Kribbella solani: one gene and its partner. The protein of the gene in region 1 interacts with the protein of each later gene in a pairwise test. Links are inferred from orthologs where the notes say so. Each region holds a gene or a part of one and is shown on either strand. Other genes may lie near its edges. The genes, in order: HDA44_RS31570 and rlmB.

Region 1 (3,281 bases):
CCGTCGCCGACCGGCCGACCGCGATCTTCGCCGGCAGCGACATGCAGGCCCTCGGCGTCTACCAGGCCGCCCGCGAGCTCGGTCTGGACATCCCGCGCGACCTCTCGGTGGTCGGGTACGACGACCTGCCGCTCGCGCAATGGGTGACGCCCGCTCTGACCACCGTCCACCAGCCGCTGCAACAAATGGCCGAGCTGGCCACCCGCGTCCTCCTCGACCTCGCCCGCGGCGTCACCCCGCCCGCGCTCCGCCTCGACCTCGCCGTCGACATGCGCGTACGCCGCTCCACCAGCAACCCTCCACTCTGACGGGCATCCCCTCAACCACAGGGTTGCCCCCTGGAAATTCGAGGGGGCAACCCTCCGGCTCAGGGGATGAGGCTGCGGATATGGTGGGGCGCATGATCGTCGGCGTGGGGATTGATGTGGTCGACGTGGATCGGTTCGCGCGTACGTTGGAGCGGACGCCGGGGTTGCGGGAGCGGGTGTTCACGCCGGTCGAGGCGGTGAAACCGCCGGCCTCGCTGGCGGCCCGGTTCGCGGCCAAGGAGGCGCTGGCGAAGGCGCTCGGCGCGCCGGCCGGGATGCACTGGCACGACGCCGAGGTGCAGACCGACGAGACCGGCCGGCCGTGGCTGGAGATCACCGGCACCGTCGCGGCCCAGGCGGCCAAACTCGGCGTCCAGAGTCTGCATCTTTCGCTGAGTCACGACGCCGGGATCGCTTCCGCGGTGGTCGTCCTGGAGGGTTGAGCATGCGGCACGCGTACACCGTCGAGCAGGTCCGGTCCGCCGAGGCCGCGCTGATGGCGAAACTTCCTCCGGGTACGTTGATGCAGCGCGCAGCCACCGGCCTGGCAGTTGCCGTCAGCAACTTCCTCGGCCGGACGTACGGCGCGAACATCGTGCTGCTGATCGGCTCCGGCGACAACGGCGGCGACGCACTGTACGCGGGCGCGCGCCTGGCCCGTCGGGGCGCTCGGGTGACCGCGATCCTGCTGTCGGAAAAGGTCCATGCCGCCGGGCTCGAGGCGTTCCGGCTCGCCGGTGGCCGGGTTGACACCAGCGATGCCCTCGCCGGTGGCCGGGTTGGTGCGAGCGACGACCTCGCGGATGCGGACGTGGTCCTGGACGGGATCGTCGGCATCGGTGGGCGACCGGGCCTTCGGCCGGACGCGGAGGCGCTGGTTCGACGCGTCGAGCAGCACGGCGTACCGATCGTGGCCGTCGACGTGCCGTCGGGCGTCGACGTCGACACCGGCGAAACACCCGAATCGCATCTGAACGCGGCGCTCACCGTCACCTTCGGTACGCACAAGATCTGTCATCTCGTCGATCCGGCCGCGACCGCCTGTGGTCCGGTCCATCTCGTCGACATCGGCCTCGACCTACCGCCTGCCGAAGTGCAGTCGCTGCAGGCGGATGACGTACGCGCGCTCTATCCGGTGCCGCACGGTGAGTCGGACAAGTACTCCCGCGGCGTGCTCGGGTTGATGGTCGGCTCGCCGCAGTATCCGGGTGCCGCGGTGATGGCGACCGCCGGCGCCTTGGCCGGTCCGGTCGGCATGGTTCGGTACGTCGGCTCGTCGTCGGTCGGGCAGGCGGTGCTCGCCGAGTACCCCGAGGTGGTCGTCGGCGAGGGTCGCGTGCAGGCGTGGGCCGTTGGTTCCGGTATTTCCACCAGCGGGGTGGATCGCGATCGGTTCACTCGGCTGATCCAGCAGGACGACGTACCGGTGATCGTGGACGCCGGGGCGATCGGCGCGTTGGGTACGAAGCACTCGGCGCGCCTCGTGATCACGCCGCATGCGGGTGAGCTCGGCCAGTTGCTCGGCGTACCGCGCGCGGAGATCGAAGCCGGCCGGTTGCACTATGCGCGGACCGCTGCCGAGGAACGCCAGCTGACCGTGCTGCTGAAGGGCGCGACCACGGTCGTCGCGTCCCCCGACGGCACGACGTACGTGAACCCGATCGCCACGCCCTGGCTGGCCACCGCGGGTTCCGGCGACGTACTGGCGGGGCTGCTCGGCGCGTTCCTCGCCTCCGGGCTGGATGAGGCTCGCGCTGCTGCCTTGGCCGCGTACCTGCATGCTGCCGCCGGCACGCTCGCCTCCGCCGCCGGCCCGATCACCGCGATGTCGATCGCCCACGCCCTCCCAGCAGCCACCCGGCACCTCCTCAGCTCCTGACTACGGCGCCGTCAGGTCCAAGCCTCCTGCGGTGTTGCGCAGTTGCAGCGTCTTGCCGTCGACCTTGTACGTGACCTGCCCCTTGAGGCCGTTCAGCACCGTGGACTCGATCTTCCCGGCATCGCCCGGACACGCGCGGCGGGTGGTGGCGAGATCCCCGAAGGTCAGCGTTCCGGTGCCCCGCGCGACCATGCCCTGAAAGCTGTTGCAACCGGTCGATCCGGTCACGCGTTCGCCGTTCACCGTCAGCCAGACCTTGTCGAATCCGGCGCCGTGCGAGGCGGTCTCGCCGGTCACCACCGTGGCCAGCGTCCACCTCGTACCGTCCAGAGCCGGCGCGGGCTCGGCGATCTTGCGATCGGTCAGCGAGATCGTCGTACTGCCCGAGGTGAGTTCGAGTTTGCTGCCGTCGAGCTTCCAGGACGGTTTCGCCTGCAGGATGTTGCCGAGCCACGAGTCCTGGCCCTGCTGCGGGCCTGGGCAGCCCATCGCGGTCGACGACAGCTCGCCGTCGAGCGTGATCCGGCCGTCGGTCGTCGACACCTTCGACTGCATCGAGTTACAGCCGGCATCGGCGATCAGCCGGCCGTCCGCGGTGAACTGAAGCCGGACCTGGGTCCGCGGCGCCAGCGGGCGCGGCTTGCCGTTCTCGGTGACCGCGGTGGACAGGTAGGTGTTGCCGATCAACGATCCGGTCTTGCCAGGGCCGGGTTGTCCGGTCTGGTTCGTCTGCTTGGGCAGATCACTGGGCTGATCTCCGGGACCGGTCGCGGATTCGGTCCCGCAAGCAGTCAGAGTCAGCAGCAGGCCGGCTCCGGCGAGGGCGATCATCGGTTTGTTCACACCCTGAGGACGCTGCCGGAGGTCCTCGCGTTGCAGCTGTGGGCTCCGTAATATCGGGATGTGGCCATTCGGAGCCGTTACCTCGTACCGACGGTCGTCCTGGCCGCCGCCGCGCTGGTCGTCACGCCGATCGTCGTCCGCGCGAACAAGGACACCCCGGTCTCGACCGCCAACGCCGCCACCAACCCGCCGGCACCTAGTACACGACCGGTGCCTAGTACGCCGGCTGTCACCAAGTCCTGTACCAAACC
Region 2 (3,131 bases), 2.1 Mb from region 1 along the record:
TCGAGCGCGGGCACGCGTACGTGGCGCCGGACGGCTCGGGTGACGTGTACTTCGACGTCCGGTCCTGGCCGGAGTACGGCGCGCTGTCGCACCAGCGGATCGACGACATGGAAGCCGCCGAGGACGCCGACCCGCGGGGCAAACGCGACCCGCGCGACTTCGCCCTGTGGAAGGGCTACGTCGAGGGCACGCCGCGGACCGCCTCCTGGCCGACCCCGTGGGGCCGTGGCCGCCCGGGCTGGCACCTGGAGTGCTCGGCGATGGCGGGCAAGTACCTCGGCACCGAGTTCGACATCCACGGCGGCGGGCTGGACCTGCGGTTCCCGCACCACGAGAACGAGCTGGCCCAGTCGACCGCGGTCGGGCAGAAGTTCGCCCGGTTCTGGATGCACAACGCGCTCGTCACCACGGCCGGCGAGAAGATGTCGAAGTCGATGGGCAACAGCGCCGTCGTCCGCAACGTGGTCGAGCGGGTCCGCCCGCTCGAGCTGCGCTACTACCTGGTGCAGTCGCACTACCGGTCGGTGGTGGAGTTCTCGTTCGAGGCGCTGGAGGAGGCGGCGAAGAGCTTCCAGCGGATCGAAGGTTTCGTCACCCGGGCCGCCGAGGTGACCGGCGGGGTCGATCCCGCGGGCGAGCTGCCGGCCGACTTCGTCACGGCGATGGACGACGACCTGGGTACGCCGGCCGCGATCGCGGTTCTGCACAACACCGTCCGCGACGGGAACAAACTGGTCGCCGACGGTGACTCGGCGGCGCTGCGCGAGGCGCTGGCGGCGGTCCGGGGCATGCTCGTGGTGCTCGGGCTGGACCCGCTGTCGGAGCCGTGGGTTTCGCGGGCCGGTGGCAGCGACGAGCTCACCGAGGTGGTCGACGGGCTGGTCAAGGCGCTGCTGGAGCAGCGGCAGGCCGCGCGCGGCCGCAAGGACTACGCCGCCGCGGACGCCGTCCGCGACCGGTTGAAGGCGCTCGGCGTCGTCGTCGAGGACACCCCGCAGGGGCCGCGATGGTCCCTCGCAACTACAGACGAAGGAAGCTGACGTGCCAGGCAGTAGCCAGCGCAAGGGTGCCATCCGGAAGAAGCCGCGGGGCAACCCGACGGCCGGGTCCGGGGGCCGGGTCCGCCGCGGTCTCGAGGGCAAGGGCCCGACGCCGAAGGCGGTCGACCGGGTCAAGCACCCCGCGCACAAGCGGGCCAAGGCGGCCGAGCGGGCCAAGGATCGCGAGCAGCGCGGCCGTCGCCCGGCCCGCAAGGACAACGACGCCAGCGTCGAGTGGGTCTACGGGCGGAACCCGGTGGTCGAGGCGCTGCGGGCCGGCGTACCGGCGTCGGCGCTGCACGTCGCCGAGGGCACCGAGCGGGACGCCCGGCTGCGCGAGGCGCTGCTGGTCGCGGTCGAGACCGGTGTCTCGGTGCTCGAGGTGCCGCGTACGGAGCTCGACCGGGTCACCGCCGGTGGCGCGCATCAGGGCGTCGCGCTGCAGATCCCGCCGTACGAGTACGCGCATCCGGACGACCTGCTGCAGCGGGCGTACGACGCGGGCGAGGTGCCGCTGATCGTCGCGCTCGACGGTGTCACCGACCCGCGCAACCTGGGCGCCATCACCCGGTCGGCGGCTGCCTTCGGGGCGCACGGCGTGGTCGTACCCGAGCGCCGGACCGCGTCGATGTCCGCGTCGGCCTGGAAGACGTCCGCCGGCGCCGCCGCCCGTATCCCGGTCGCCCGCGCCGGGAACCTGAACCGCGCGCTCAAGTCCTACAAGGACGCCGGCCTGCTGGTGATCGGCCTGGACATGAACGGCGCCGTCGACCTGCCCGAGTTCGAGGCGGCGACCGAGCCGATCGTCCTGGTGATCGGTTCCGAAGGCAAAGGCCTGGCCCGCCTGGTCCGGGAGAACTGCGACCTGATCGTCTCGATCCCGATGACCACCGCCACCGAATCCCTCAACGCCGGCATAGCCGCCGGCGTAACCCTCTACGAAATCTCCCGCCGCCGCGCCACCGAGAGCTGACGGGAACGCCCGGCCGGGAAGCCCCGGACCGGGCGTTTCGTTTCGCAGGGCGCCGGGTCAGTAGACGCTGACGCCGTAGCGGGACAGGGCTTCGGTTACGGGCTGGAAGTAGGTCGTGCCGCCGGAGGTGCAGTTGCCGGAGCCGCCGGAGGTGAGGCCGAGGGCTACGGTGCCGGCGAAGAGCGCGCCGCCGGAGTCGCCGCCTTCGGCGCAGACGTTGGTGCGGATCAGGCCGCTGACGGTGCCTTCGGCGTAGTTCACCGTGGCGTTCAGGCCGGTGACGCTGCCGCTGTGTACGCCGGTGGTGCTACCGCTGCGCTTGACCGCCTGGCCGACGGTCGCGTTGCCGGCGGACGTGATGTCCTGCGAGGAGCCGTTGTACAGGTCGACCGTGCCGGGGTGGTTCGTGTACGACGAGCTGTACTGCACGATCGCGTAGTCGTTCCCGGGGAAGCTCGATCCGTACGTGGTACCGAGCAGCGTGGTCTTGGCGGAGTTCGAGTACCAGCTGGATGCGATGTTGCCGCAGTGACCAGCGGTCAGGAAGTAGTACGTGCTGCCACTGCGTACGTTGAAACCGAGCGAGCACCGGTACTGGCCGCCGTAGATGGCGTCACCACCGGCGATGTACTTGGTCAGCTTGCCCTTCATCTTCTCCAGCGTGACCCGCTGACCGAACTGCTTGGTCACACCGGTCAGCTTGGACAGCTTCGCACCGGTCACGGTGTCGTCGTACGACACGATGATCCGGCCGTCCGGAGCGGTCTCCCAGGCCGTACCCGGGATGGTCGCGTCCTTGCTCAGCGTGGACGTGATCGCCGCCGCGGACAGCGCGGACGGGTTGACCGGTGCGGCCGACGCCTGCGACGCCAGCAGTCCGGCGGCGGCCAGCCCGGCCGCGGCCAGGAGGGCGGTGGTACGGCGGAGTGGGGACAGGTTCATGGTTTCAGCCTCCTCACGAGTTGGACGCCCGGGGCGGGGCGTCCTTGACTTCAACCGTGAGGGGTCCTACCCACTCTCGCCCTGAGTATTCAGGTGAATCCGGAGAGTGGGGAATCCTGCGTCAGTAGATGTACACGCCGTACGCGTTGAGGGCTTCCACCACCGGCTGGAAGTAG

The links.
Region 2: the proteins of HDA44_RS31570 (region 1) and rlmB interact in binary tests that used the Escherichia coli proteins (3 or more experiments, as listed by UniProt). The link is inferred for Kribbella solani from one-to-one orthologs.

The regions. Positions count from the first base shown.
Region 1 is NZ_JACHNF010000001.1:6,823,227-6,826,507, forward strand. Bases 1-2,970 are described here. They hold HDA44_RS31570 (NAD(P)H-hydrate dehydratase), read left to right. Parts: upstream 1-753; coding sequence 754-2,187; downstream 2,188-2,970. Other genes in these bases: HDA44_RS31560 (LacI family DNA-binding transcriptional regulator), read left to right, coding at 1-308; HDA44_RS31565 (holo-ACP synthase), read left to right, coding at 401-751; HDA44_RS31575 (META domain-containing protein), read right to left, coding at 2,188-2,970. Outside these bases: more of HDA44_RS31575, read right to left, coding at 2,971-3,030; HDA44_RS37715 (GH12 family glycosyl hydrolase domain-containing protein), read left to right, coding at 3,091-3,281. UniProt on the Escherichia coli protein: Bifunctional enzyme that catalyzes the epimerization of the S- and R-forms of NAD(P)HX and the dehydration of the S-form of NAD(P)HX at the expense of ADP, which is converted to AMP.
Region 2 is NZ_JACHNF010000001.1:4,704,624-4,707,754, reverse strand. What follows is about bases 208-3,027. They hold rlmB (23S rRNA (guanosine(2251)-2'-O)-methyltransferase RlmB), read left to right. Parts: upstream 208-1,041; coding sequence 1,042-2,013; downstream 2,014-3,027. Other genes in these bases: HDA44_RS21425 (S1 family peptidase), read right to left, coding at 2,071-2,955; cysS (cysteine--tRNA ligase), read left to right, coding at 208-1,040. In the rest of the region: more of cysS, read left to right, coding at 1-207; HDA44_RS21420 (S1 family peptidase), read right to left, coding at 3,077-3,131. UniProt on the Escherichia coli protein: Specifically methylates the ribose of guanosine 2251 in 23S rRNA.